3 regions of the Paenibacillus sp. MZ03-122A genome follow, and region 2 is predicted to be linked to each of the others. Evidence: predicted binding sites of a transcription regulator. Region 2 holds the regulator's gene; each other region holds the start of a gene.
The links. Region 2 encodes LexA, which represses DNA repair genes until DNA is damaged. Its sites were predicted from a motif close to CGAACATATGTTCG; they were not measured.
Positions count from the first base shown of each region.

Region 1: a site for LexA is predicted at 3,675-3,688, ahead of addB (helicase-exonuclease AddAB subunit AddB). Genes of this name have one in related genera too.
Region 3: a site for LexA is predicted at 6,173-6,186, ahead of recA (recombinase RecA). Genes of this name have one in related genera too.

Region 1 covers NZ_JANAVI010000019.1:13,512-23,583, reverse strand. Annotated here, with positions in the region: gene mtaB (tRNA (N(6)-L-threonylcarbamoyladenosine(37)-C(2))-methylthiotransferase MtaB) at 1-229, shown strand, start outside; gene NLX74_RS23605 (NUDIX hydrolase) at 334-768, shown strand; gene NLX74_RS23600 (Na/Pi cotransporter family protein) at 758-1,780, opposite strand; gene NLX74_RS23595 (class I SAM-dependent rRNA methyltransferase) at 2,139-3,518, shown strand; gene addB (helicase-exonuclease AddAB subunit AddB) at 3,755-7,321, shown strand; gene addA (helicase-exonuclease AddAB subunit AddA) at 7,318-10,072, shown strand, end outside.
Region 2 covers NZ_JANAVI010000003.1:370,520-380,591, forward strand. Annotated here, with positions in the region: gene NLX74_RS08905 (hypothetical protein) at 1-35, opposite strand, end outside; gene NLX74_RS25625 (hypothetical protein) at 388-510, opposite strand; gene tet (Tet(L)/Tet(K)/Tet(45) family tetracycline efflux MFS transporter) at 1,246-2,622, shown strand; gene NLX74_RS08915 (GNAT family N-acetyltransferase) at 2,761-3,300, opposite strand; gene NLX74_RS08920 (hypothetical protein) at 3,531-3,671, opposite strand; gene NLX74_RS08925 (hypothetical protein) at 3,713-3,877, opposite strand; gene NLX74_RS08930 (hypothetical protein) at 4,113-4,415, opposite strand; gene lexA (transcriptional repressor LexA) at 4,690-5,316, opposite strand; gene NLX74_RS08940 (LysM peptidoglycan-binding domain-containing protein) at 5,505-5,873, shown strand; gene NLX74_RS08945 (DUF896 domain-containing protein) at 5,982-6,188, shown strand; gene NLX74_RS08950 (hypothetical protein) at 6,309-6,818, shown strand; gene NLX74_RS08955 (HAD family hydrolase) at 6,974-7,768, shown strand; gene NLX74_RS08960 (1,2-dihydroxy-3-keto-5-methylthiopentene dioxygenase) at 7,871-8,413, opposite strand; gene metH (methionine synthase) at 8,694-10,072, shown strand, end outside.
Region 3 covers NZ_JANAVI010000001.1:747,820-757,891, forward strand. Annotated here, with positions in the region: gene ymfI (elongation factor P 5-aminopentanone reductase) at 1-503, shown strand, start outside; gene NLX74_RS03640 (DUF3243 domain-containing protein) at 604-858, shown strand; gene NLX74_RS03645 (DUF3388 domain-containing protein) at 1,086-1,859, shown strand; gene NLX74_RS03650 (helix-turn-helix domain-containing protein) at 1,890-2,966, shown strand; gene NLX74_RS03655 (hypothetical protein) at 3,051-3,215, shown strand; gene NLX74_RS03660 (YajQ family cyclic di-GMP-binding protein) at 3,360-3,851, shown strand; gene pgsA (CDP-diacylglycerol--glycerol-3-phosphate 3-phosphatidyltransferase) at 4,062-4,649, shown strand; gene NLX74_RS03670 (competence/damage-inducible protein A) at 4,745-6,013, shown strand; gene recA (recombinase RecA) at 6,256-7,317, shown strand; gene NLX74_RS03680 (regulatory protein RecX) at 7,513-8,262, shown strand; partial or broken gene rny (ribonuclease Y) at 8,640-10,072, shown strand, end outside.

The DNA of each region.
Region 1 (10,072 bases), on a different contig from region 2:
GAAGTTTGTAGGTCAGGTGCTGGAGGTCATTCCGGAAGTTGCGCCGAAAGGGACCGAAGATAGCGGCATACTCCATGGATATAGTGACAATTATATTCAACTGGCGTTTGAAGGTACTGAGGATCTGGTTGGCAAGGTATGCCGCGTGAAGCTGACGAAGGCAGGCATTAATGAAAGTGAAGGCCAATTGGTCCGCGTACTAGAGAATGGGTTGCAAACAGCTCTGTAAGAACAAAAAAAGCCTGAACAGGCAATAGAGATGGCAGACAAGGATTTCGCCTTTCCTTACAGAGAGGACGGAATCCTTGTTGCGCAAGGAAGGGAGATTACAGGATGGCAGCAAAAAAGGAAATTTCCGCAGGCGGCGTTGTGTTTCGCAAACAGGGGGAGCAGCTTGAAATTCAGCTCATTACTGACCGATATGGCAAGGTATCCTTGGCTAAAGGGAAAATGGAGTTGGGAGAAACAATCGAACAGACGGCTTTACGTGAAATTCGCGAGGAAACAGGGTTGAACGGGCGGATTATCCAGCATGTAGATATGATTGCTTATACGTATCAGCATCCAGAATTTGGGGAAGTAGATAAAGAAGTACATTATTATCTCGTAGAGGCACTGGATGGGGATTTACAGGCACAGATCGAAGAAATTAAAGGAGTTGCGTGGCATACGCCTGAGGAAGCATGGCGTCTCCAGCGCCAGGGTGGATATGACAATAATGATGTCATTTTAAGCAAGGCGCTGTCCATGCTAGGAATTAATGTTTGATTCTGTGGGGAGATATGCGATCCTCTAAACGCGTCCACACAGGTAGATAGCAGAGAGGCAAGACCAGCAGAGAGCTAATAACGTTAAACAGAGTTTGGGCATGGGCTACCTTGGCTCCGGGCTCGGTAGATATCCAGGCAGCGGCCATCTCCAGACCAGGGATCAACGGCATAAAGAGCAAGGCTCCGCCGACGTTCAGCAGCACGTGGGACCAGGCTACAAATTTGCCGGACACGCTGCCGCCAACAGCGGCAATCAGGGCGGTTACGCAGGTGCCTACATTGGAGCCGATGACGATGGCGATCCCCACATCGGCTGGCAAGGCTCCCGCAGCGGCAAGGCTAATCGCCATGCCAATGACGGCTGCGCTACTGTGAACCAGCGCGGTCAGGCAGGCTCCAGCAGCGAAGGCCCACCACATGTTGGCTGCAGCGTGACCAAGAAACCAACGGAATAGTCCTGCCTGCTCAATCCAGGGTCCGACCGACTGCATCACGCGAATACCCGCCAGAATCAGCGAAAATCCAGCAAAGACGAGGCTGATATATTGTACAGCCTGCGGACGGCTGAGCCCATTGGAGCCGGATGAAGCTCCGGCAGACACATACTGGCGACTGGGGACAGCTTCACTCCACAGGACGGTAGTGCTCCAGCAGAGCAGTGAGCCGCAGAGCAGCGGAATAGCCAGCTTGCCGAGCTGGAGCCCCATCAGCTCGGTGGTCAGGCAGGTGCCGATATTGGTGCCGAGAATGATGCCGAGCGTGCGGCCGTAGGTCAACAGCCCGGCGTTGACCAGTCCGATCGTTAGCACCGTTACGGCGGTGCTGCTTTGCAGCAGGGCGGTAATGCCTGAGCTGAACAGCATGCCCCGCCAAGGGGAAACTGTGGCGTGGTTCAACCAGCGGGTGAGGAAGGGGCCGGCCAAATGCCGGAGGGCTGCTTCCATCAGCTTCATCCCGCCCAAAAAAATAAACAGCCCGCCGCACAGCGGCAAAATAACGTGTATAAACACGAGCATAGCCCCCTTTTCTAGGTGAAAATACTTATGTAACAGCCTATGATCTACCGAGGACAGCCATGACAAGCATGGCCGAGCTGTTTTTTTATAGAACGATAATTTTTGTAGTATCATCACAAGCTTTAAAAGCGTGACGTCGATATACAGGCGGGCAGTAGCGAAGCGGATCATTTGAATCTGGAGAAGCGAGAGCGTTCGCCTTTGCAGGGGGATTCTTACCATTAAAATCATTTATAAAATCCAAAGAATCCCCGTGCAACAGTGATCGTAAGATCAAATGATCCGCGGAGCCGCGCCCCTATCGAACAACGTTTTAACACTTTGAGTAATCCAAGAATGGGAGTGAAGGATTTTGCCTTCAGTAATATTAGAACGCAGCCGTAAAAAAAGGCTGGAGCACGCACACCCTTGGGTGTTTAAAAACGAAATAGCCAAGATTGAGGGTGACCCAGAGGCAGGCGATTTGGTCAGCATCGTTAACCATCAGGGGCGTTATTTGGCGACAGGTTACTATAATCCGGCTTCACAAATTACAGTACGTGTGATGTCCTATGAGCCGCTGGAAGCAATGGATCAAAACTTTTTTGCCCAACGCTTTCGCAAATGTCTGGAGCACCGCGAACGTTTTGTGACCGGGGGAGAAGCTTATCGGTTGGTGTACGGCGAGGCTGATTTTTTGCCTGGACTGATTGTAGATCGATTTGGTGATGTGTTGGTCGTGCAGTTGTTAACGCTTGGCATGGATCGGCGCAGGGAAGAAATCAGGGATGCGCTCGTTGAAGTAGTGGGTCCTGTTGGTATATATGAGCGCAGTGATGTATCCATCCGAGAGCTGGAAGGATTGGAGCAAACAAAGGGTCCTTTGTACGGTGATTGCCCGCGTCATGTGGTGGTGACGGAAAATGGGCTACACATCAAGGTTGATATCGTAGAGGGCCAGAAGACGGGTTATTTCTTTGACCAGCGTGAAAATCGTGCGGCCATAGCACCGTTGATGACAGGTTGGGGAGCACGTAGTGGAATTACGCTACAAGAAGTTGCTACAGACTCAGGGGACGCTGGCACAATGGTCATGAAGCCAGTGAATAAAAGTGGTAAGGTTGTTGAATTCCCATTCTGGGATGGTGCAACCGTATTGGAATGTTTTTCACATACGGGAAGCTTTACGCTCAATGCATGTAAACATGGTGCTAAAAAAGTAACATGTCTTGATATTTCTGAGCATGCGATTGAGAGTGCGCGGGATAATGTCAAGCTGAACGGTTTTGAGGAACGCGTCGAGTTTGTCGTCGACGATGCTTTTCAATATTTGCGCAATCAAGTGAAAGGTGTAGAGGAACGCAATGCACGAGCCGGGGGCAAAGGAGATACATCCAAGCCGCTGACAGCAGGTGGCGGACGCACCTTTGATGTGGTCATTCTCGATCCGCCAGCCTTTGCCAAAACGAAGAACGCTGTCAAAGGAGCTACACGTGGGTATAAAGATATCAACCTGCATGGGATGAAGCTTGTCAATGAGGGCGGCTATCTGGTGACAGCGAGCTGTTCGTTCCATATGCGGCCAGAGCTGTTTTTGGACACTATTAAGGAAGCGGCGGCAGATGCCGGCAAAATCCTTCGTCTGGTAGACTGGAGAGCGGCTGGTAAGGATCATCCTCAAATTTTGGGTGTGGAGGAAGGCCATTACTTGAAATTCGCCATCTTTGAGGTGCGCAGCCGGACACAGCTTTAGGTTTCATACAAAGTCAAAGTCAATCGCCTTTTTGGTGATTAAATAGGTAAAATAGACTCATTTTAGGTATAAATCAGTCCTGTAGAGAAGGCATGCACCAAGCCAACCTGCGGGACTGATTTATTTTTAGGGGGAGGATCAATTGCTACAACATGGCAAACGTACGTTCTTTTCTCCCTTGCCTGATATGCTATACTGTTTAATAGAATGTTGTTCGTTGGAAAGGAGGCCGCATCATGTCGGTCCGCTTGTTAATTGGCCGCTCTGGTAGTGGTAAAAGTACGTTAATCCGCAATGAAATGACGTCTATGTTACGCGAGGAGCCGCTAGGTAAGCCTATGCTGTTACTTGTACCGGAGCAATCGTCATTTGCTTCCGAGCATGCGTTACTTACAGAAGCCGGAAACGGTATTCAGGGGTCGGTGCGCGCCCAAGTGATGGGATTTCATCGTCTTGCCTATTTAGTTATGCAGGAAACCGGGGGTTCAGCACTGGTGCCTGTAACGGAAGAAGGCAAGAAGATGCTTTTATATAAAATTATTCGTCGTCGCAAGGATGAACTGAGCTTGTTTAAGGATTCGGGAGACCAGCTCGGCTTTGTGGATCGGTTGAATACATTGTTTACGGAGCTAAAGCAGTATGGAAATGATACTCGGTCTGTACCCGAGCAACTGGAGCGAATGAACGCTGTGGGAGAGTCAACTCCGATTTTGCGCGGCAAGCTCAAAGATATCAGTCTAATTTACGAGGATTTTGAACGAGAGCTGACGCTTAAATATATAGACGGTGAAGATACGCTGCGCATGCTGGCAGAACAGATTGCGGAGTCTTCCCTTGTGCGTGGAGCAGACATTTGGATGGATGGCTACCGTAGATTTACACCACATGAATACAAGGTGGTGGAGCAACTTATGCTGCATGCCTCTTCGTTGACGGTGGCGCTGACTTGCAACCGAAGCTACGAGAGCGGACAGCTTCCGCATGAGTTGGATTTGTTTCATCCTTCGGCGGCTACCTATGTAAAGCTCAAAGGAATGGCGGACGAGCTGATGATAGAGACGCAGACACAATTACTTCGCCCTGATCCGTTGCCGAGATTTAAGGAGCGTCCAGCGTTGGCATATTTGGAGGCTAACTTTGAACATCGTACAGGGTTACGGAATCAGGAACAACGGATGCGGCTGCAGCAGCTACGAGAGCAGTGGACAGAAGAACAGCCGGAGGGCATAAAACTGTACACTGCGGTTAATCGCCGTGCAGAGCTGGAAGGGGCTGTACGCGAAATGCGCCGTCTGGCCCGAGATGAAGGCGCGCGTTACCGGGAGATGGCTCTGTTTGTACGTCATATTGAAGATTATGAGCCATGGGTGGAACCGATATTCAAACAGTATGAGGTTCCAGTATTTCTGGATCAGCGAAGAAGTGTATTGCATCATCCTTTGGTGGAATTGATTCGGGCTTCGCTGGATATCGTGCAGCGGCGTTGGCGATATGAGGATGTATTCCGTGCGGTCAAAACAGACCTTCTCTTGCCGCTGGATGGTCGGGTGAGCCGTGAGGAGATGGACCGTTTGGAAAACTATGTTCTGGCCTGCGGAATACAAGGCAGCCGTTGGACAGACGGTCGGCCGTGGCAGGCTGTGCCCAGCTTGTCACTAGAGCTGGAGGAGCAAGAACGGAACCGTAGGCGGGATGAAACGTTGGATTTGATGGAGCTGTGCCGGGATGTGATCGTGACGCCTTTACGTGCGTTTGAGAAACGTATGGGCAAGGCACGAACTGCACTTGAGAAGTGTGAAGCGGTATATCTGTTACTGGAAGATGCAGAAATCGGCCACAAGCTGGACGCCTTCATTCATCAGGCAGAGGAAGCAGGAAATCCTGAGCAGGCGAAGGAGCATCGTCAGGTATGGGATGCAGTGCTTGAACTACTGGATCAGATCGTCGAAATGATGGGTGATGAGAGACTGGATACCTCTTTGTTTGCGGGCGTGCTGGAAACGGGATTGGCCGAGTTCCGTATGGGACTTGTTCCGCCAGCTCTGGATCAGGTTCTGGTCGGAAACACGGACCGTACACGTGTGTCCGGTATTCAACATGCCTTTGTGCTAGGTATGAACGAAGGTGTGATGCCGGCTGTATTCCATGAGGACGGTGTGCTGAATGAGCAGGAGCGTACGGCATTAAACGAACGAGGCGTAGAGCTGGCGCCGGATATGACAAGACGTCTGTTGGACGAACGTTTTCTCGCTTATACGGCCCTTACCTCAGCCGGTAAAAGCCTGTGGATGAGCTATGCAGTGACTGATGAAGAAGGCAAGTCGTTGTTGCCGTCTGAGTTAGTACGACATGTGCGGCACCTGTTTCCTAGTTTGGACGAACGTCCGTTGGCTGGATACCCTTTGCCTGGGGATGCTTGGACGACGCAATGGGAGTATGCTTCTCATCCGTCCGAGGCTTTGCCGCAGCTCATTGCGCAATTACGGCATTGGCGACGTGGCGGTGACATTTTATCTCCTTGGTGGGAGGTATATAACTGGTATGCAAGCCAGCAAGGGCGTGAGAAGGACAAGCTGCGTCAGTTGTTAACCTCACTTTTTTATGAGAACCATGCTGAAATGCAGAAGGAAACGAGCCGCCGTCTGTACGGTAGCAAGCTGCGTACCAGCGTATCTCGTATGGAACGTTTTGTGGCATGTCCATTTTCGCACTTTGCCTCTCACGGTCTTCGTTTGAAGGAACGTCAAATGTATCGCCTGAAGGCCCCGGATATCGGACAATTATTCCATGCAGCGCTTGGAGAGATGGCGATCAATCTGCGTAAACGCAATGTCAGCTGGGGCAGTCTCAGCACCGAGGAATGCCGACAAGAGGCGGAAAGTACAGTGGAGCGTTTGGCTCCTCGTCTGCAAGGCGAGATTTTAATGAGCTCCAAGCGGTATGGCTACATTTTGCGCAAATTGAAAGACATCGTGAGCCGTGCTTCGTTGATTTTAGGTGAACATGCGCGAAGAGGTAGTTTTGAGCCGATTGGGCTGGAGTTGGACTTTGGACCGGGTCAGCAGCTTCCTCCGTTAAGCTTCCGGTTAGATAACGGCGTTGTGATGGAAATTGTCGGACGGATTGACCGTGTAGATGTGGCAGAGGGAGAAAAGGGGTTACTTTTGCGTGTCATCGATTACAAATCTAGCCAAAAGGATCTCAAGCTGCATGAAGTGTACTATGGCCTGTCCTTGCAAATGCTCACCTACCTGGATGTGCTGCTGAATGCGGCGGAGGAATGGTTGGGCGAGACTGCTTATCCAGCGGGTACCCTGTATTTTCACGTCCACAATCCGATGTTGCAGTCGCCTAACGGTCTTAGCGCAGAACAGGCCCGCCAGGAGCTTTTGAAACGTTTTAAGATGAAAGGATTATTGCTTGCAGATCGGGACGTAGTTGGACAAATGGATACAGCATTGGACAAAGGATATTCCTCTATTTTACCTGTTGCGGTGAAAGCAGACGGCAGTTTTTATAGCAGTGCTTCGGTTGCTTCGCCGGAACAGTGGGACAGCTTGTTAGCCTCGGTGCGTAATAATATTCGGACGATTGGCACACGGATGACAGAGGGCGATGTGGCCATTGAACCTTATCGAATCCAGCAAGAGACGGCTTGTACCTTCTGTTCTTTTAAGCCTGTTTGTCAATTTGACGACAGTCTGGAGGGCAGTGGCTACAATCAATGGGGTAAACCCGGTAAGGATCAAATCTGGAATCTGTTGGGTCATACGCAGGAAGGGAAAGGAGGAATGGACCAATGATAGACACGTCAAACACTAAAGACATGCCGAAGCCGGAAGGCAGTATGTGGAGCGATGACCAGTGGCGTGCCATTTCGGAATCGGGTAACAACATGCTGGTCGCGGCAGCGGCAGGGTCTGGTAAAACAGCGGTGCTCGTAGAGCGTATTATTCGTAAAATTGTCGATCCCCAGCTTGGCTTCAGCGTGGATCGGTTGCTGGTAGCAACCTTTACGAAGGCTGCAGCCGCCGAAATGCGTCAACGGATACGCGAAGCGTTGGAACGTGTGTTGGAACAGGAACCGGAAAGTGAGCATGTACGCCGCCAGCTGTCGTTGCTGAATCGGGCCTCGATTACAACGCTTCACTCATTTTGTATGGAGGTCATCCGCAGGCATTATCAGGCCATTCCTCTTGATCCTGGTTTTCGGATTATGAATGAGCATGAGACAGAATTGTTGCGTCAGGAGCTTCTAGAAGAACTGTTTGAGGAGAAATATGAGGCTCATGATGAAGGTAGTACATTCCGCAGACTGGTCGACTGGTTTAGTGGAGAACGCACCGATGATGCAATGTACGTGCTTGTTCAGCGGTTGTATGATTTTTCTCAAAGTCATCCTTGGCCAGAACATTGGCTGCGGGAGACAGCGGCAGCATTTCGTGTACAGGATGTAGCCGCTTTGGGAGAGACTCCCTGGGTTCGCAGCATTTTGACAGATGCCGTACTTTCTTTGCGCGGAGCAGCGAGCTTGCTGGAACAGGCGCATGAAATAGCTATGCAGCCCGGCGGTCCTGCACCTTATGCCGTGACGCTGCAAGAGGATGCGGCGATGGTGAAGGGATTACTGCAAGAGCTGGAGACACAGCCGTGGGCATCTCTATATGATCATTTTCAGACAGCTGCCTTCGGTAAGCTCAAGCCGGTCAAAAAAGATCAGACTGAGCCTGCATTGCAGGAACGGGTTAAGACGCTGCGCGAAGCAGCCAAAAAAATGATTACAGATATGAAGGCTTCCCTGTTTGGCAGGAGAGCAGAAGCCTATTGGGAGGAGCTGCACGCCGCGGCTCCGCTGATGGACGAATTGGTAGAAACCGTGATTGTATTTGGGGAACGATTTCAACAGCACAAGCAGTCAAAAGGGTTGGTGGATTTCGGGGATTTGGAACATTATTGTCTGAAAATATTACGACATCCCGATTCTACTCCGTACAAGCTACTACCTTCCGACGCTGCACTCGAATACAAGGCGCAATTTGACGAGGTGCTGTTGGATGAGTATCAGGATACGAATACCGTACAGGAAGATATCGTTAGGCTGGTATCACGGGAGGAACCGGGTAACCGTTTTATGGTGGGCGATGTGAAACAGAGTATTTATCGGTTTCGGCTGGCGGAGCCGGGTCTGTTTTTGAATAAGTATCAACGGTACGGCATGCAGGAGCAGGAAGATGGCTTTTTAGTTGATCTGGCGCGTAATTTCCGCAGTCGGCAGGAAGTTGTCGATGCGGTCAATTTGGTGTTCCGCCAGATTATGAGTGTGGATGTGGCGGAAATTGAGTACGATGAACGAGCCTGGCTGGTACACGGCGCATCCTATCCCGACCCCTCGGATCAAGACACTGCATCTGTATACGCACCTGAGCTGCTCTTAGTTGATAAGGGTGGACAGGGTCTTTCCGAGGCTTCGGAGCTGTCCGAAACGGGGGATGAATCTGCTCTACAGGAAAGTGAACTGGCTGAGCTTGCGGAGCTAGAAACGGCACAGTTAGAGGCTCGTGCGATCGCGCAACGGATTAAAGAACTGACCGGAGACACTGGACAACCACTGTTGATTTACGACAGAGGGTTAAAAGCGATGCGCCCGGCAGTCTACGGCGATATCGTCATTTTGCTTCGTTCCGCAAGCGTGTGGGCCCCCCTAATTGTAGAGGAACTGCGGCTTGAGGGCATTCCGGCTTCAGGGGAGCAGACGACAGGCTTTTTTAAAGCAACGGAAGTTGAGGTGATGTTGTCTCTGCTGCACATTATTGATAATCCGCAGCAGGACATCCCGCTTGCATCCGTGCTTCGTTCGCCGATTGTTGGCTTGACCGAAGATGAACTTGCACAAATTCGGTTGGAGAAGCCGGATGGATTATTTTATGACGCATTGCTGGCGGCAGCAGAAGTTGACCCACTGGAAGAAAGTGAAAAAGGGATCTCAGCTGACATCATGGAGTTGGATCTTTTCCCTAAGGACTCTTTATCTTCATCTGACTTTGGTAATAGAAATGACGGGAATACGTTATCTGCCCGACTACGTTCATTTTTGCGTAACTTGAAAGCCTGGCGGCAGGAAGCCCGACAAGGAAGCTTAAGTGCATTGATTTGGAATGTGCTGGAGGAAACAGGATATCTGGATTGGGTCGGTGGACTGCCTGGCGGCTCACAGCGTCAAAGCAATTTGCGGGCGCTATATGACCGAGCGAGACAGTATGAGACTTCTACGTCCAACCGAGGATTATTCCGATTTCTGACCTTCATTTCCCGTCTACGGGAGCGAGGCGGTGATTTAGGATCCATTAGCGGGGGGACTGAACCCGATCAGGCTGTCCGTATTATGACCATTCATAAAAGTAAAGGACTTGAATTCCCTATCGTGTTTATTGCTGGGACAGCAAAAATGTTCAATCAACAGGATCTCAATGCGCCGTTTCTTATGCACAAGGAGTTGGGGTTTGGTCCTAAATATGTGGAGGAACAAAATCGTGTCAGCTACCCTACACTGCCTA
Region 2 (10,072 bases):
CCTCGTTTGTCTTCTCTATAACCTTCAAATGACATGGTTATTTCCCCCTACTTGGATAATTTCCTGATTAGTTTAAATGTATCTAACATGCTGCGATTGTACGCTTAATTGGAAACTGTTTTACGGAAGTGGCAGCTATCCTCAGCCTTTGGCATCTTGGCACCAATCTGGTGAATGACCTGCTGTTTGAGGCTGGTACTAGCTGGGATACGTCTGTTTAGGCTGGGCTAACGGAGTGTGAACTCCGGATTTTATTGTAAATTTCTCATTTGCTCAAGTTTTTAAAGACAATGCTGGTTCAAGGAAACATTTGCGGCAGCCCTTTTTGACATTGGACGACACAGGCTTTTAGGAATACACACATTAAGTTTACTGCTAGTTCTTGTCTTATCCTACTGGCTCAGGAATATCGCCCCCATATTCTTTCCATGGCTTCACGTACACCATCGTAAGCTTCTGAAAAAGTTCAGTATCACTTGGGCAACCGTCTAATCCGCTATTGTTGCGCAATAGCTGTATCCTCTTTTATCGTTCCTTGTTCTGATCTGTATAGTATACGGAAAACGACAGGTAACAAAGAAGTTGAGCGCTTTGTTACCCGATATCAAAACGCTACTACCAATACTCTACAGTTATTCTACTGAGCAATGACGTGGGCCCAACATGAAGGAACTGGAGTTGAAAACAGGTAGCAGTGTAGTGGACATAAAGGCGCGTCTGCTGGCTTTGGAAGAGGGGGACAACAAGAGCGATATACGCTCTATATTGTAATCATAGAGGGCTGGAATGGTGACCCAAAGATCATTACATTTTCTCGTATGGAAATACGCGCTGTATTAAACCTCCAATGATATGGAGCTTATTTTTTGTACTCGGAATATAATTTGCTTATAACACATCAGGGGGCTGCACTCATGTCTTGAATGTATTTTATTTCTGGAGTGGTTTGTTTCTTATATTTAAAATAAATGGATGGAAAAGATCGGATGTATATTGCTACATCGTTACTTACTTCATTAACTTTAAAGGGGATCTGAAAAAAGTTTAAAATTGTAATTCATGGATTGTTGCATTTGTATATATAATTACATCTTTTCCCATTCTAGATAAGGTGGTAGAATGAAAAAAATAGGTATGGAAGGCGTTTTATTTGAAGTGTGATAAATATAATTGGGGGCAATTTAAAGAGGGAGCGTATCATTGGCCCTATAAACTACGTTAACCCTCATTTCTGGAGGGTCAAAATTGAAAACCCCTTATTCACAGTCTGTTTTACACCATAACCAAATTTTAATGTGGCTTTGTGTTCTTTCGTTTTTTAGTGTGTTAAATGAAATGGTTCTTAATATCTCTTTACCTGATATTGCTGATGAATTCAATAAAACACCAGCCGTTACAAATTGGGTAAATACTGCCTTTATGCTAAGTTTTTCTATAGGAACCGCTGTATACGGAAAGCTATCTGATCAGTTAGGTATTAAAAGGTTGCTCCTGTTTGGAATCATAGTGAATTGCATAGGATCATTAATTGGATTTATGGGACATACTTTTTTTCCAACACTTATCTTGGGGCGATTTATACAAGGGATTGGTGCAGCTGCATTTCCTTCACTTGTGATGGTCGTAGTTGCTCGCTATATCCCAAAAGAAAACAGGGGCAAGGCATATGGCCTCATCGGGTCTATCGTAGCAATCGGTGAAGGGATAGGACCGGCTATTGGTGGGATGATTGCTCATTATATTCATTGGTCTCATTTACTGCTTCTTCCTGTTCTAACGTTTGTCACTGTTCCCTTTCTGATAAAATTATTGAAAAAGGAAGTCATATCAAACGGTTCACTTGACATTGCAGGAATCGTGCTTATATCTCTAGTCATTGTAATGTTTATGTTGTATACAACGTCTTACAGAATTTCTTTTCTGGTGATAAGTATTCTTTTTTTCTTGATCTTTTTAAAACATATCAGACAAGTAACCAATCCTTTTGTTGATCCTTCATTGGGGAAAAATACTGCATTTATGATAGGAATCTTTTGTGGCGGACTTATGTTTGGTACCGTAGCTGGATTTGTTTCTATGGTCCCTTATATGATGAAAGACGTTCATCACTTAAGTACCGCAATGATTGGCAGTGGAATTATTTTTCCTGGAACGATGAGTGTTATTTTCTTTGGTTTCCTTGGAGGAGCACTTGTTGATAAGAAAGGTTCCTTACATGTGCTAGCAGTCGGCGTTGCATTTCTTGCCGTCAGCTTTTTGATAGCTGCTTTCTTTATTGAAATGACACCTTGGCTGATGTCTATTATTCTAGTCTTTGTTTTCGGTGGTCTTTCTTTTATTAAAACAGTAATATCCACTATTGTTTCAAGTAGTTTAAGACAAGAAGAAGCTGGCGCAGGAATGAGCTTGCTTAATTTTATAAGCTTTTTATCAGAAGGAACAGGGATTTCAGTTGTAGGAGGCTTATTATCAATACGTTTTATTCATCAAAAATTTATACCAATCATTAATTTTCCATCTGCTTATTTATATAGCAATATGTTATTGATTTTTACAGTGGTCATTATAATTAGCGGGATTTTAACTGTTATTGTATATAGACGTTCAGTTTCAGATTCCTGATAAGAGCAGAAAAGGTTTACATGCTGAAAATGATCGCATCCTCACGTTTGAAGTAAGTGGATACTCTAAATAATTCAAAAGCTCTGCTAACCTTAATTGGTTGGCAGAGCTTTGTTTGCTGATCAGTTTGATTTTAGGCTAATTTGAATGCTTAAACTTATAATACCAAAAAATTGCTTTTTCATGGGCTGTGGAAAAGTTAGAATATAGCATAGTATCAACTCCGCCGATTACAAAGTTATTTTTAGCATAGAATCGACAAGCTAAAACATTCACATCCTGTGTTTCAAGCATAAGACCAACAAGGTTATTCTGCTTAGCCCACTCGGTTGCTTTACTCAATAAGGCTGCTCCGATTCCCTTGTGTCTCCAGTCTTTAGCGACGGCAATATCCTCAATTAGAGCATAGCCATTCCAATTAGTACAAAGTTTAATTTGCCCAACACAGTCGTTCTCATCATAATATAAAAAAATAGATTTTCCTTGTTCATCAATATAACTGATGTCAACGTCATCATCCTCATACTGTTTAAAATATGGTTCGGGGAAACTTTCTTCTATATATGTCCAATTATCGTTCTCGTATTTAGGTATAATCCTTCCTGACACAATAAAGCCGTTATTCTCATTTGACTTCTTAAAATCTCCCATATTCGAAAGTGACATTTTAATTATCATGGCTTGTCTCCTCCTGGTTTAATTTCTCTACGTACACTATTCTAAAAGAGAGCCACCATTTCCTGTCTGTTAGATTTATAATAAGAGCAAAATTGTAGCGACTGTTCAACTATGTCTGATATTCTACGATCTCGTCCGCTTGCTTCAACGATTCATAGCAGTAGTTAGGTGTACCGTTTAACACAAAAAAAGCAGGAAGAATCCTTCCTGCTTTTGCTTGAAAACGATTATTAACGTCTGCGTTGTCTATCATTCACGCTAAACAGATTAACAGCCAGTGCGTTACCTCTTGCACGCGCAACGGCTCTTTGATTCGAACGGATGTTTGATCTTCTTCTTCTCAAATCACGTCTGCAATGTCTTCTGCTCATATGATCACCTCCCTTCAAGGAAATGAAGGTACGGATGAATCTTAGTGGTGTTTATGCTTACGCTTGGAAATTTTGATATTCAAGGCATTGGTTGCTAGTGCATTTCCGCTTCCTGTTTTAGCAGCTGCGGCTTGAAAGACTTTAACGACCAGATATCTGTTTTTCCCGATGCGATGCTTATACGTTTTAACTCTATTTCTGATCATCTGCATATCTCCTTTGCTTAGGTCTGCTATATACTATGTCAATTGTGATAGTAATGTATCAGCATAAATCTATTAAAAGCAAAAAGAAGCTGGTACCTATATTCCTAATGGTTAACAAAAAAACTCATGCGAACCTGTCTTCGCCATTTCAACTTTACGTTGCAGGAGAATGTTACAGGCAGGTCGGCATGAGTCTAATAGTGTAGATAAAGATAATAAGGAGTTAGTATGAAAATTATTTACTATTAAGAGTGTTAAGTTTTTTCTCGTAGTACGCCTCTTGAGCAAGAATATGATTCAGTTGTTCAGAGAGCAGTTTATATTCTTGGCTGTCTTCTGGGTAATTGTTTCTTTCGGAAATTACAGCTTCGAGTTGCTTTTCTAAATACCTGAAATGGATAAGTATTTGTATGTACTGAATACGATCGTAGGTTGTTATGTGTGATTTCCCTTTTGCATATAAATGATCCATTGTTGGTATTACACAGCTTATGGCGATAAATATCACAACAAACGCTGAAATTATAATTTTTTTCATTTAATTCCTCCTACAGAGCTATGAGTAATTAATATACCATATTTATCTAAAACAAAGAAAGATCTATTAGTTTTGCCCATAACAGTATAGCTGCTCAAGATCAGTGGGTGATTATTTGAGATGAGGAGGCTGATTTTATAGTAGAAACAATAGGAATAGGTTGCTGAAATGAAAAAATAGTTGTGAGATACATAATAACAATACAAAACCGGCTTGCCCTAGGCAGCCGGTTTTGTATTAGTGGTTAGAATAACGGGGAAGAAAGAACGAGAAATCAGTGGAAGTCCCGGAAGAGTCCTACAACCTTGCCCAAAATGCTGACGTGTGTCAGGCGAAGCGGTTCAAAGGCTGGGTTTTCAGGTTGAAGCCGGATATGATCTTTTTCTTTGTAGAAGGTTTTAACTGTAGCTTCGTCTTCATCTGTCATAGCTACAACAATATCGCCATTATCAGCGGTCTGCTGCTGACGTACGATTACATAGTCTCCGTTAGCAATCCCAGCCTCAATCATGCTTTCGCCTACAACAGATAACATGAATATTTTATCCTCACCAACAAAGTGTTGGGGAAGAGGAAAGTAATCTTCAATATTTTCTGTCGCCGTAATAGGAAGACCAGCGGTTACTTTGCCGACGACGGGAACACGACTAATGGAGTAATTAATCAAGTTGCTGTTATCCGATTCGTCTTGACCGAGTAACTCAATAGCCCGTGGTTTTGTAGGATCGCGTCGAATGAGTCCTTTTTTCTCTAAACGATCCAAATGACCGTGAACCGTAGAACTGGAGGCTAATCCGACAGCCTCGCCTATTTCGCGTACAGAAGGGGGGTATCCCTTTAGACGCACTTCATTGCGGATAAATTCAAGAATGGCCTGCTGGCGGCTCGAAATCTTAGACATACCGTATCAACCCCATTTAGTAACGTTTGGGAAAATTATAACATAGAACCCCCGTTCGTACAAACATAAGTTCTAAATAATCCCTAAAAATAATCACGAACTTTTGTTCTCTTTTCTATTGAACAAAACAAATGTTCGTGTTATATTGTGAAAACATAAGAACAAACGTTTGGAGGTCGCAGCCAATGATGAAATATAGCACTTATCAAAGTATTTTTCCGATGAATTCAGAAAATTTGCAGGAGACCCGAAAAGAGGGTAGAGCGCGTTTTATGCAAATTATTACTAATACTCTTTTACCTAAGCTTCTTATTTTAGTGATTATTGCTTGGATTGCAGGGGCAGGTGTACTTACGGTTTTCGCGGCACCTTCAGCTTCCAAGGAAGAAGTGACTAAACTGACCGTACAACCTGGAGATACGTTGTGGGAGATTGCCGCAAATCATAAACCGGAACGAATGGATACACGGGTATATATAGAAGGAATTGTGCGGATTAACGGTTTGGAGGATCGGGGAGTGCAGGCAGGTCAGGTACTCAAGCTTCCTAACTTCTGATCTATAGACTATTAGAGCTTGTCAGGGAGCGTAATGCGGGAGCCTTGACAAGCTCTTTTCTACATGTCAAAGTGTATTATATCTTTGCTTTTATGGAGGGGACACAATTTGGATATAGACAGCTTGGTACAGCGCATCAATGAATTAGCGCGCAAAGCAAAATCCGAGGGATTGACGGAAGAGGAAGCCACAGAGCGCGCCAATCTTCGGGAAATTTATTTAGGTAACATTCGTCGTAATTTTCGGCAGCAGCTTGAAACGATTGAATTTGTGGACGATGATACATCGAAGGGAAATGATGGGCTGAAGCATTAAAGTTGTTAAAGCGCCCAAGCCTGCAATTTGCCTTTTGTTTTAGGTACCGTTTTCGGTATCTATATAGATCAGCTTTGAGGCAATTGTTTTATTGTAATATATCTGGGAAGGAATTGAGAGATGGCCAGATCATTTGAAAGAAAAGTACGCAAAAACACAGCGCATTTAAATAAATCGCGCAAAAAGCAAGGCATTCAAACCATTAACGGCGCAGGTTCTGCAATGGATATTTTCCGTGGCCGTAACATTACTGTGCCAATTATGCTGGCTGGTCTTTCTGTATTGTACATGCTTATGAGTTACTTTTTGACTAAGACTGGCATGCGAGGAATGGATTGGCTTGTATTCGGCCTGTACTTGATGCTGGCTGTTATCTTTTTCATCCGTCGTCCTTATCTGAAAGTGGGAAAGGATACTCTCTATATGCTGAAAGGTGGTAGAGAACGTCCAATGACGGCAGGGGATATGAAAGCCATCAAGATTGAAAAGGGTTACGTAACCGTTGAAAGAAAAGGTAAGGGTGGTAATTTCATTTTCACAAAATCATTAGGTCGCTATGACACGGATGCCATTGCAGAGCGACTTGAGAAGTTTGCGCTATCCAATCAGATACAGGTGGACAAGAAATAACTGATTTAACCTGTAGCTCTGTAACAAAGGCCGTATGATGTTATTTCATATAACATGCTGCGGCCGCTTGCTTAATATGGGCACACATAACGATTCAAATACTTAACCAAGCAAATAGGTGTACATATACTGTGGAAAGAGAGTGGATAATTCAGATGACGATTCAGGCGGTAATGTTTGATCTTGATGATACCCTTTTATGGGATGAACGTAGTGTAGAAGAGGCATTTGATGCAGCGTGCCAAACAGGCTCCCGTGAAGCAGGCGTTGATCCTAAAATTCTGGAGGAAGCCGTACGTAAGGAAGCACGCGCTTTGTATGAATCCTATGAAACCTTTAGTTTTACTCAAATGATCGGCATTAACCCGTTTGAAGGATTGTGGGCGAATTTTACAGCAGGTGAGCAACCTGAATTCCGCCAATTGGAACAGTTGGCCCCTGTTTATCGAAAGGAATCATGGCGCAGAGGACTCCAGCAACTAGGGATAGATAATGAGAAGTTGGCGGAAAAGCTGGCTACCCAATTTGCTTCGGAAAGACGCGCGCGTCCACATGTATATGAAGAAACGTTTGAGATTCTAGAACAATTGAAGGGACATTACAAGCTGTTATTGCTGACAAATGGCTCCCCTGATCTACAACAGGAGAAACTGGATGGAGTTCCTCAATTAGCTCCTTTTTTTGATCATGTTGTCATTTCAGGTTCATTTGGTCGAGGCAAGCCTGATCCGTCTATATTTCAGCATGCTTTGGGGCTTCTTGGTATTGAGCCTGAACATGCTTTAATGGTAGGAGATAAGCTGACGACTGATATTCAAGGAGCGTTGGCAGCAGGTATACACTCGGTATGGGTGAACCGAAACGCTAAAACCAATACCACAGAGATCAAGCCGAAGTTCGAAATCAAGCATCTGTCTGAATTGGACGGAATTATTCAATCGTTAAAGTAAGAATTCTATAGTCTTTAGAAACGAGTATTAAAAGAACTCCCTTCGCTCGATTGTTATAGAGCAGAGGGAGTTCTTTTTATTCACACAAGGATAAATTCGTAATTATGCTTTAATGAAGGTTGGATCTTCATACGGTTCGGCAATCCAGCCATTTTCTTCGATGAACAATCGGATTGCGACGATCTTTTGATTCTCCATTAAAGTGAAGAAGTGAGGTATATTTTCAGGTACGGAGATAACGTCCCCCGGTGAAAGCTCTATGTTAAAATAGCCGATCTCTTCAGGGCCTTTAATGATGAAGATGCCTTTACCAGCGACAATGGCACGGATTTCATCCTCGGTGTGGGTGTGAATTTGCTCAAACTTGGCCAGCAGCTCGTCCAAATTCGGCGTTGCTTCAGATAAAGTGATAACGTCCCATATTTTATATCCGCGACGTGCGGCTAAATCCTTGATTTCGGGTTCAAATGTTTGGAGAACAGCGGTCTTTTGATCATCTGTTAAGGTAAAGTTCTCTTGCAGCTCCCCGGACAATTTGGAAGCATCCCAATGTTCATACAATATCTCGTGACTCTCCAGAAATTCACGTACTTGTTCTTCACCGCTAATTCGTTCGTTCGTATTACGTATTAAGATTTCGGCCATATATTTATTCCCTCTTTTCCACTTGGATTAATGTTGTATAAAGAATACCATGTCTTGAAACGTTGTACAATACAGGATTTCAACATTTTATAATGTAAATGACTATAGCTAAAGGGTCAGGGTTAAGTACGTTTTATAATGCTACAAACTATAAAAATGGATTAGAGAAGTCGTTTTTACAAAGAACAACCTGTATAAAACGTATGTTTTTACTTCAATCTATCTAAATGATACGGTTTCTGCTAAACTAGGATTTAACGTTTTGCGGGGGTGAAGAAATTTGGATAAAGTTAGCTTGCAGGATGCATTACAACGAAGAATACTCCTTCTTGATGGGGCCATGGGCACCATGATTCAACAGGAAGACCTTTCCCCCGATGATTTTGGTGGGGAAGAGCTAGAGGGCTGTAATGAAATGCTGGTCTTAACGAGACCAGATGTCATTCAAGGGATTCATGAAGCTTACTTGGAGGCTGGGGCAGACCTAATTGAAACGAATACATTTGGAGCAACATCCGTCGTTTTGGCGGATTACGATATACCAGAACGTGCCCGTGAAATTAATCTGGTGGCAGCCAAACTGGCGCGTAACGCGGTGGATAAATACAGCACTGCGGACAAGCCTCGTTTTGTAGTAGGAGCTATGGGTCCAACCACGAAAACCTTGTCTGTCACAGGTGGTGTTACATTTGCTGAGCTGATTGACAGCTATCAAGAGCAGGCCTTGGCGCTTATTGAAGGCGGCGTGGATGTGCTCCTTTTGGAGACCTCACAGGATACGCTTAACGTCAAGGCTGGAAGTATCGGAATTCGGCAGGCCTTTGAGCAGACAGGTATCGAGCTTCCGCTAATGATTTCAGGCACGATTGAGCCTATGGGAACAACGTTGGCCGGACAAAATATTGAATCCTTTTGCATATCGCTGGAACATTTACATCCAATTTCGATTGGGTTGAATTGTGCTACAGGTCCAGAGTTTATGCGTGATCATATTCGCTCTCTGTCTGAAATGTCCTCTGCAGCTATTAGCTGTTATCCAAATGCGGGCTTGCCCGATGAAAATGGCCAATACCATGAATCGCCTGATTCATTAGCACGTAAAATGGCTGCTTTCGCTGAAAAAGGCTGGCTGAATATTGCTGGGGGTTGTTGTGGTACCACGCCTGAGCATATACGAGTTATGAGTGAAAGTATGGCGCAGTTTGAGCCGCGTCCGCTGGTAGGTCATCATCCTCCTGCCGTATCAGGCATTGAGCCTGTATATATTGAACAGGACAATCGTCCGTATATGGTTGGTGAGCGAACGAATGTTCTAGGCTCCCGCAAATTCAAGCGTTTGATCGTGGAAGGCAAATATGAAGAGGCATCTGAAATTGCCCGCGCTCAGGTAAAAAGCGGAGCGCATGTCATTGATATTTGTGTGCAGGACCCGGATCGCGATGAAATGACAGATATGGAAGCGTTTTTGAAACTGGTTGTAAACAAGGTAAAAGTACCTTTGGTGATTGATACCACGGATATTAAAGTCATTGATAAAGCACTTCAATATTCGCAAGGTAAGGCGATTATTAACTCCATTAATTTGGAGGATGGTGAAGAGAAATTTGAGAAAATGGCTCCTCTTATTCATAAGTACGGCGCCGCTGTTGTTGTTGGAAC
Region 3 (10,072 bases), on a different contig from region 2:
GGATGAAGCCGGATATTCTTGTGAACAACGCCGGATTATCTCATTATGGGCTGTTGACAGATGTTTCGGAAGAGGAATGGGACGAAGTGATGGCCGTCAATGTTAAGGGAACCTTTCTGTGCACGCAGGTTTTTATGCCACATATGATTTCCCAACGCTATGGCCGCATTGTGAATGTTTCCTCCGTGTGGGGGATATGTGGCGCATCGTGCGAGGTGTTGTATTCCACCACCAAGGGAGGCATTAACGCTTTCACTAAAGCGTTGGCTCAAGAGGTAGCACCTTCCGGGGTGACAGTGAATGCTGTAGCTCCAGGTGCAGTGGATACGTCGATGCTGGATCATTTGGATAAAGGCGAAATTACCAGTTTGGAAGAAGAAATTCCTGCCGGACGGTTGGCTCGACCTGATGAAATATCGTCCCTGGTTTATTTTCTTGCGCTTCCTGAGTCAGGTTATATTAATGGCCAGGTCATAAGTCCTAATGGAGGATGGGTGACTTAAGGGATAGCGCTTGGAGGAATCCACCAGTATAGTAAGCGTTTGAGAAGAGCATATTATAACTGTTGATTTTAAATCTGAATCATCTAAGGAGGATTTAAGTATGTCAACAGTTGTTCAGAATTTTGATGTTTGGAAAAAGTTCCTTGGTCAGCGTGTAGAGCAAGCGGAGAAGCTGGGAATCAGCCAAGATACCATTTCAGAGCTTGCTTATGAAATTGGTGATTTTCTGGATGAGAAGGTCGACCCAGCGAACCACTCCAACCGCGCACTGAAAGAACTGTGGGGAGTTGCCGATGAGGACGAGCGTCACACCATCGCCCGGCTAATGGTTAAATTGGCTAAGAGCAACGCATAAGTAGGAACCAACATGAAAAGCTCCCTTTTGGGGGCTTTTCTGTAATGGTTACAGAGCTGTTCTTGTAATTCCATTGTAATTTATATATCATAAACGTGATTGAGGCTTACAACACAATGTAACCTATCGAATTTCAATAATTGGTTTTGTCGAAAGATGTTATTTTATGATACAATAATGCTTTGATTTGGAGTTGTTGACGGTTTGAATGTGAATGAGGTGCTAACGTGACGGAAGAAACGAAACAGTGGTACATGGAGTACAAGATACATAAAAATCGACCCGGACTGCTGGGAGACATTGCTTCCATGCTTGGTATTCTGGGGGTTAATATACTGACAATCAACGGTGTTGAAGGGGAAAGACGGGGGATGTTGCTTGAAACGGATGATGACGAGAAAATACGCATTCTCGGAGACACGTTAAAAAAAGCGAGCAACATTACAGTCACGGCCTTACGTGCTCCGAGACTGGTTGATATATTGGCAGTAAGACACGGCCGTTACATCGATCGGGATTCAGATGATCGTAAAACATTTCGCTTTACACGCGATGAGCTTGGGTTGCTGGTCGATTTTTTGGGTGAAGTATTAAAGAGGGACGGCAATCAGGTGATCGGTCTTCGGGGGATGCCGCGTGTGGGCAAAACGGAATCCATTATTGCCAGTAGTGTATGCGCAATGAAGCGTTGGACTTTTGTGTCTTCAACGTTACTACGACAGACGGTGCGCAGTCAGCTCTCTGAAGAAGAAATGAACCCAAACAATGTGTTTATTATTGATGGTATTGTGAGTACAATTCGGTCAAATGAAAGACATTATCACCTGCTTCAGGAAATCATGAGCATGCCAAGTACTAAAGTGATTGAGCATCCTGATGTATTTGTACGTGAATCAGGATACAGCTTTGACGATTTCAATATCATTATTGAACTTCGCAATAATCCGGCTGAAGAAATTATTTATGATACCTTTACAGCCAGTTATACAGAAGATCTTTAAATAAGCGTAATTACACAAGGAGATGATGACATGTCAGAACTGGGTCAGCAATTAAAGGAGGCCCGGCTGCAAAAAGGATTGAGCCTTGACGATGTTCAGGAAATGACGAAGATACGCAAACGTTATCTGGAAGCCATTGAGACGGGCGATTACAAAGTGCTGCCGGGAAGCTTTTATGTCAGAGCTTTTATTAAAACATACGCTGAAACGGTCGGGTTGAACCCCGATGAGATTCTGGAAGGGCATCAAAGTAATGTGCCTGAACCTGAACCGGAAGCAGTCATGGAGCCTGTTACACAGAAACGCTCCAGCCGTCCCGCCACAATTGGTAATCTTAAATGGTTGCCTACAGCGTTAATGTGGCTTTTTCTAGTTCTCATTGTTGGGGTTATTTATGCTTATTGGGTGAGCAACAACCATTCAACTCCAAAAACAGCAGAAAACACAACGCCGATTACAACACCAAGTACAACACCAAGTACAACGCCAAGCACGTCTACTCCTGATACCACTACGACACAGCCGAACAATGGTCAAACGACGGCTCCAAATGGTGCTGGTGGGCAGACTCCTGATGCGGGGCAAACCGGCCAAACTCAGCCAAATGGTACGGGGAGTACGGGTGCTACTACTCCAGATACTGGACAGCAGCCGGATACGACTACACCACAACAAGGTGTAACTGTGGCACAGGACGGCAAGCAAGGCAAGACGACGATTTTCAAAGTTTCCAGTGCAACGGGAGCCACAGCCAAGGTTGATATTAAAGCGACGGGTGAAAGCTGGCTTGAAGTGTACAAGGGACAAAATTCCCGTGGAGAAAAGCTGAGCTACGGTATGACTAAAAGTGGAGATGCCATGTCTTTCGATATTGGTCCGGAAGGTTTATATATCAAATCAGGGCGGTCTTCTGCCACAGATATTTCCGTAGCAGGTCAACCGATAACAGATAATAAATCGACTACTCGTGTACTGATCCAGCAAGGAGAAGCTTCCACGACCGGAACGAGTGCAGGGGTAACGGGCTCACCTGCAGATTCTTCGACAGGTAGAAGTACGGATTCAACACAAAGTGGTACAGATTCTACAACTACTGATGGTGAATAAACGCCTTGGTGCGAGGAAATACTAATGACTGTAATTCTTGGAAAGGTAGTCATTTCATTTTCCGCAAAGTGAGGTGTATACGTTATGACCGTCAGCTGGATTGTGACTGGGCTCGGTATCATTGTCAGTTTACTGGGCTATTATCTGACACCGAATGCATGGGGCTATGGCATACTGGGCTTTGGTCTTGCTCACATTGTGCTTGGATTTTTGGATATGTTCCGAACTCCAACACGAAGCCATAATTAGATATTTTGACCGTAATTGAAATAAAGGCGTTTTTGTCAGGAAAACTGGCAAAAACGCCTTTTTAGTCAACGGATTATTGGATTTTTGTAAATGACTAGCCTATAATTAGATATTGAACTTTGTTGTGGAAAGGAAAGTGAAACGATGGCTTCAGAAAATTCATTTGATATCGTCTCCAAAATGGATATGCAGGAGTTAACAAATGCGGTTCATCAGACGGAGCGTGAAATTGAAACACGATTTGATTTCAAGGATAGCAAAAGTAGCCTCAAGCTTGAGAAAGAAGCTCTTACGATTGCATCGGAAGACGAGTACAAGCTGAATGCGGTGATTGATATTTTGCAATCTAAAATGGCCAAACGAGGTCTGTCCCTTAAAAATGTGGAGTATGGCAAATTGGAACCCGCTTCTCTAGGTTCAGTGCGTCAGCGTCTTTCGCTTAAGCAGGGAATTGATCAGGATAATGCCAAGAAAATTAATATTCTTATTCGGGACTCCAAGCTAAAAGTCAAAAGTCAGATTCAAGGTGATCAAATCCGAGTGACCGGAAAAAACAGGGATGATTTACAGGCGATTATTCAATTGCTACGTAAAGCTGATTTGCCATTGGAGCTTCAATTTACAAACATGAAATAAAGCCGTTTTCCCTCATATATTTTGTAGGAAAAAACGTTGCTTGATGTGCGGCAGGTTATTTTGACATGCGTTTTGCGCCATATTATACTTGTAACGAAAATGCAGACAATTCAGGTGTATAGCGCTCGTCGAAAGCGATTTACATAGGATTGAATTTAATCCGAAAACTGCCATTTGTAATCAAGTACGATAATCAGGGGAGAGTGTGTTGTGAATTTACCCAACAGAATTACAATAACGCGGATTTGCCTTATCCCGGTGATGATGCTGGCTTTGCTGGTGAACTTTGATTTTTATCCGCCGCCGATTGAGATCGGAGCTTTCAAGCTGCCGTATAATCAGCTGATTGCGGCTATCATTTTCCTTGTAGCAGCCAGCACGGATGGTCTTGACGGATATTTGGCACGTAAAAATAATATGGTCACCAATTTGGGCAAGCTGTTGGATCCCCTTGCTGATAAGCTTTTGGTAACCGCTATTTTGGTTTCCTTGGTAGAAATGGGGAAAATTGATTCATGGATTGTCGTTGTGATTGTTAGCCGTGAGTTTGCGGTTACGGGGCTGCGTCAGATTGCCTTACTGGATGGGTCTGTGGTTGCTGCAAGCAATTGGGGCAAATTAAAGACGATTATCCAGATCGTTGCTATTGTAGCGCTGCTCATTAATAATTTCCCGTTTGTTTTTCTTGGTATACCGTTTGATTTAATAGCGATATGGGCAGCAGTGTTGATCACCATTTATTCGGGTATTGATTATTTCGTGAAAAATATCCATTTGCTGAGCTCCTCCAAAGTTTAACAGGATAAATTTTATGGAAACAGCAATAGGGACTAAACTTATTGCTGTTTCTTTATATAATTCCCATAATATTCGCAGTACAGGAGGAAGAATTGATGAAAGCTGAAATAATTGCAGTAGGAACAGAGTTATTACTCGGACAAATAGTGAATACAAATGCTCAATATTTGTCACAAGAGCTGGCTACAATTGGAATCGATGTGTATTTTCAGACTGTGGTTGGCGATAACATAAATCGGCTTCAGGAAGCGATAAGGATTGCTCAGAAGCGTGCGGATATTATTTTGTTTTCCGGCGGTCTGGGGCCGACTCAGGATGATTTGACGAAAGAGGCGATAGCGGCTGTATTGGGGCGGAAATTGCACATAGATCGTCTTGCAATGGACAAGCTAGATCAATTTTTCCGTAACCGTGGGGTAGAAATGACCGAGAATAACCGCCGGCAGGCGCTTTCTATTGAAGGTGCTACTCCGCTTGAAAATGAGACAGGGCTAGCTGTGGGCGACGCGATTGCACAGGACGGTAAATTTTATGTAGTTTTGCCTGGACCGCCTAAGGAACTCAAACCCATGTTTGCAAACCATGCGAAACCTTGGTTGCTTCAGCAGGCATTGAGCGGTGAGGAAATGCCAATTTATTCGAAAATGCTAAAATTTGCAGGGATCGGTGAGTCAGCTCTTGAAACCCATTTGTTAGATCTGATCCAATCCCAGACAGATCCTACGATTGCTCCTTATGCCAAGGAAGGGGAAGTCACGATCCGTATATCCACCAAGGCGGCCAGCGAAAGTGAAGCATTAATTAAGCTGACAGCTACGGAAGTAGAAATTCAGCAGCGTCTTTCGGAGTATATGTATGCAAGCGAGGATGTTGCGCTGGAGAAGGTTATCGTAGATCTAATGGCCAAACGCGAACTCACGGTGAGTGCGGCAGAAAGCTGTACAGGTGGAATGCTGATGGAACAGATTACTTCTATACCTGGCAGTGCTGCTATGTTTCAAGGTGGCATCGTGTGCTATTCCAATGAAATGAAGATGAAGTTACTCAACGTGCCTTATGATTATTTGGAAGGGGACCATGCGCCAGGCGCAGTGAGTAAGGAAGTAGCCCTTGTGCTTGCAGAGCAGGCGAGAATGATCATGGATAGCGATTTTGGACTTTCAGTTACCGGTGTAGCCGGGCCTGGGTATTCCGAACGGAAGCCAGTCGGTCTAGTGTATATTGGCATTGCTGAACGCGACAAGGAAACGGAAGTACATGAACTGAGACTGAGTGGCAACCGTGAAACAATCCGACTGCGATCAGTCAAAGCAATCCTGTACAGATTGTGGCGCAGGCTGGTAGAGAACGAGAAACTCTCTTAAACATCTATGTACAGTGTGACTCGTAGAGTTGTTTTAGATAGATATTCATGGTATAATCATCTTATCGGAAGAACCGTTGCAAAGCCTTTTGCCAGCGGTTCTTTTTTTGTTTTAAGAGACAGGTGTAATTATAGAAGAGAGTTGTGCGAATAAAAAAAACGAATGTATGTTCGAAAAAATGCTTGGCAAGCGTGTCAAAACAAGGTATTATTAAAGTACAAACAATGAAGGATGTGAGTTTATTGTCAGATCGTCGTGCTGCGCTGGATATGGCGCTCCGTCAAATAGAAAAGCAATTTGGTAAAGGTTCCATTATGAAGTTGGGTGAGTCTACCCACATGCAAGTGGAAACGATCCCCAGTGGTTCGATTGCTTTGGATATTGCGTTAGGAACGGGCGGCTTTCCAAGAGGCCGGGTTATTGAAATATACGGACCGGAATCATCCGGTAAAACGACAGTAGCTCTTCACGCTATCGCAGAGGTGCAAAAAACAGGCGGACAAGCCGCCTTTATCGACGCCGAGCATGCGCTTGATCCGTCGTATGCAAGCAAGCTGGGTGTCAATATTGATGAGTTGTTACTATCGCAACCAGATACAGGAGAGCAGGCGCTTGAGATTGCCGAAGCCCTTGTACGTAGTGGAGCAGTAGACATTGTAGTTGTTGACTCCGTAGCGGCACTTGTGCCCAAGGCAGAGATTGAAGGCGAAATGGGAGATTCCCACGTTGGTCTTCAAGCACGTTTGATGTCTCAGGCATTGCGTAAGCTTTCTGGAGCCATTAATAAGTCGAAAACCATTGCTATTTTTATTAACCAGCTACGTGAAAAAGTAGGTGTTATGTTCGGTAACCCTGAAACAACACCAGGTGGACGTGCCTTGAAGTTTTACTCTACGGTACGTTTGGATGTTCGTCGTATTGAAAGTTTGAAAATGGGTAACGACATTGTGGGTAACCGCACACGTATTAAAGTCGTGAAGAACAAAGTTGCCCCTCCTTTCCGTCAGGCTGAGGTGGATATTATGTACGGTGAGGGTATTTCCAAAGAAGGTAGCTTGATCGATATCGGTACGGAGCATGACATTGTCGACAAGAGCGGAGCCTGGTATTCCTACGAAGGTGAGCGCCTTGGTCAGGGACGGGAGAATGCTAAACAATTTTTGAAGGAAAATCCGAATATTGCTAGTACGATCGAACAAAAAATTCGGGTGGCCAGCAATTTGATTACGACGGTTGCTCCGCCTACAGAAGAAGAGTTGGCGCAGCAAGCGAAGGAAGAACAGGAATTGTTGGAGCTTGAATAAAGCTTGGTGAATCTTGGTTTGTGAACTGGGGCCAGGGTTATGGCACCGTCCGTTTGAATAGCATGATTCTGATGCCCTGCACAGTTGTGCAGGGCATTTTTGCATCAACTAAAGTCTGCTTTGTCAGCGGAATCTAACTTTGCGTAGCAGGTGTTCAAAGGCTGCTTTCGTGAATTTCAAAGTGAGGGAAATATATTGCAGTTGGACGATGAAGATGAATACACTTCGGAAGCAAATAAGCAACAAGGGATTTCTCTTTTTCCGGATCATGTGGAATTGATGATTACTAGGGTAGAGCAGGGACAGGGACGCAAACGCGGAAGGTATATCATTCATTTTGGTCCGTATTCGCTGTCTGTATTAGAAGATGTAATGATCAAGTACAATATGTTCAAAGGAACGTCATTTGATAAAAAAGAACTGGAAGATATCGTTCTGGCAGATGAAAAGCAACAGGCTTATGTACTTGCGCTTCGCTATTTGGGGCGAAAGCCTCGCACACGTCAGGAAATTGCCCAACGTTTGTTACAAAAAGAACTGGATCAGTCTGTTATTGACGAAGTAATGGTTCGACTGCAAAGGGAACAACTCGTAGATGATGATTTATACGCCCGCCAATGGGCAAGGCAGCGCATAACTAGCCAACGTAAGGGTAAGATGTGGGTTAGGCAAGAACTTCGTCAGAAGGGCATCTCTAAAGCCTCTATTGGCGAAGCGTTAGGTGAGATCACCGATAATGAGGAGTGGGAGAGCGCTTTGACGGTCGGACGTAAGAAATGGAATCAGATACGTGGTGATATAATGGAGAAAAAAAGGAAAACCTACCCTTTTCTCATGAGACGCGGATATTCGGGGGATATGACACGCCGAGTGGTCAATCATCTCACTGCGGCCGAGCATGACGTTGCTTTAGATGACGAGGAATTGTTGCAGTGGGAGGAATAGTTGCCAAACGGCTGCTGAACCTTTGGCTAGTATGAACGGATAGGATGAGCTAGTTATTACAGGGAAAGCTGCATGGTAGTCTACTAATGTTTGCATTCCCTTGACAATGCCATTTGTCAAATAATAAAATATATATGAAACGATACTTGTGGAACGCCCTTTTTCCTTCCAAAAAAGCGGAATCCACGGGTGAGTTCTCATCGCCAAATAACAAGTGATGCCGCTATGCCAGGCGGAATTGTACATGTGAAAGCATGTGCATATGAAATGAAACGACCTTGTGTCGTTGTCTTAGTTTGACGATCAAAGTAAATGTGACAATTGCAAAAAGTCCCAAGGAATGCCTTGGAGGAACCAACGGGGAGGTGAACAGTATGATGACTGCGATCTGGTTCGTTCTCGTTGCTGTAGCCGCGTTATTCTTTGGGTTCGGGATTGGTTATTTTATTCGCAAATCTATTGCAGAAGCTAAGATCTCCAGTGCGGAAGAAGCTGCCGCGCAAATCGTGGAGAACGCGAAAAAAGAGGCAGAAGCGCTGAAGAAGGAAACGGTATTGGAAGCGAAAGATGAAATCCACCGCATTCGTGCCGAAGCTGAAAAAGAAACTCGTGAACGTCGCAATGAAATTCAACGACAGGAACGAAGATTGCTGCAAAAAAGAAGAATCGCTGGATAAAAAATTGGAATCGCTGGAACGCAAAGAAGAACAAGTGGCCAACAAAGAGAAACGAATCGATGAAACCCAGCAGCAAATTGATTTGATTTACAAGAGTCAGGTAACTGAGTTGGAACGTATTTCCAATCTGACGATGGAGGATGCAAGAAGTATTATTCTGACCAACGTAGAGCAGGAAGTTCGTCATGAAACAGCTCAGATGATTAAAGAAATTGAACAGCAGGCCAAAGAAGAAGCGGACAAAAAGTCTCGTGAAATCATCACACTGGCCATCCAACGCTGTGCGGCAGATCATGTAGCAGAAACGACGGTTTCTGTTGTCACATTGCCGAACGAAGAAATGAAAGGCCGGATTATCGGGCGCGAAGGCCGTAATATCCGTGCACTTGAAACCCTTACAGGAATTGACCTCATTATTGATGATACGCCGGAAGCTGTTATTTTGTCCGGATTTGATCCGATTCGTAGAGAGATTGCGCGTACTGCGCTTGAAAAGCTCGTAGCGGACGGACGGATACATCCGGCTCGTATTGAAGAGATGGTGGAAAAATCCCGTAAAGAGGTGGACGAACGAATCCGTGAGTATGGTGAGCAGGCCACCTTTGAGGTGGGCGTGCATAGCTTGCATCCGGATTTGATCAAGATCTTGGGACGTCTCAAGTTCCGTACGAGTTACGGACAGAACGTTTTGAAGCACTCGATGGAAGTTGCATACTTGACAGGTCTGATGGCCGGGGAACTGGGCGAAGACGTTGTACTGGCAAGACGGGCAGGATTGCTGCATGACATCGGGAAGGCGCTGGATCACGAAGTGGAAGGATCGCACGTTGAAATTGGCGTGGAACTGGCGAAGAAGTACAAGGAACACCCGGTCGTCATCAACAGCATTGCTTCACATCACGGCGACTGCGAAGCGACTTCAGTGATCGCCATGCTGGTTGGGGCGGCAGATGCCCTGTCAGCAGCAAGACCGGGAGCGCGGCGTGAAACGCTAGAGACGTACATCCGTCGTCTTGAGAAGCTGGAACGCATCTCCGAATCTTTTGAAGGCGTTGAAAAATCATACGCGATTCAAGCCGGACGCGAAGTTCGTGTCATGGTACAGCCAGAGAAAATTGATGATGCGGAAGCAT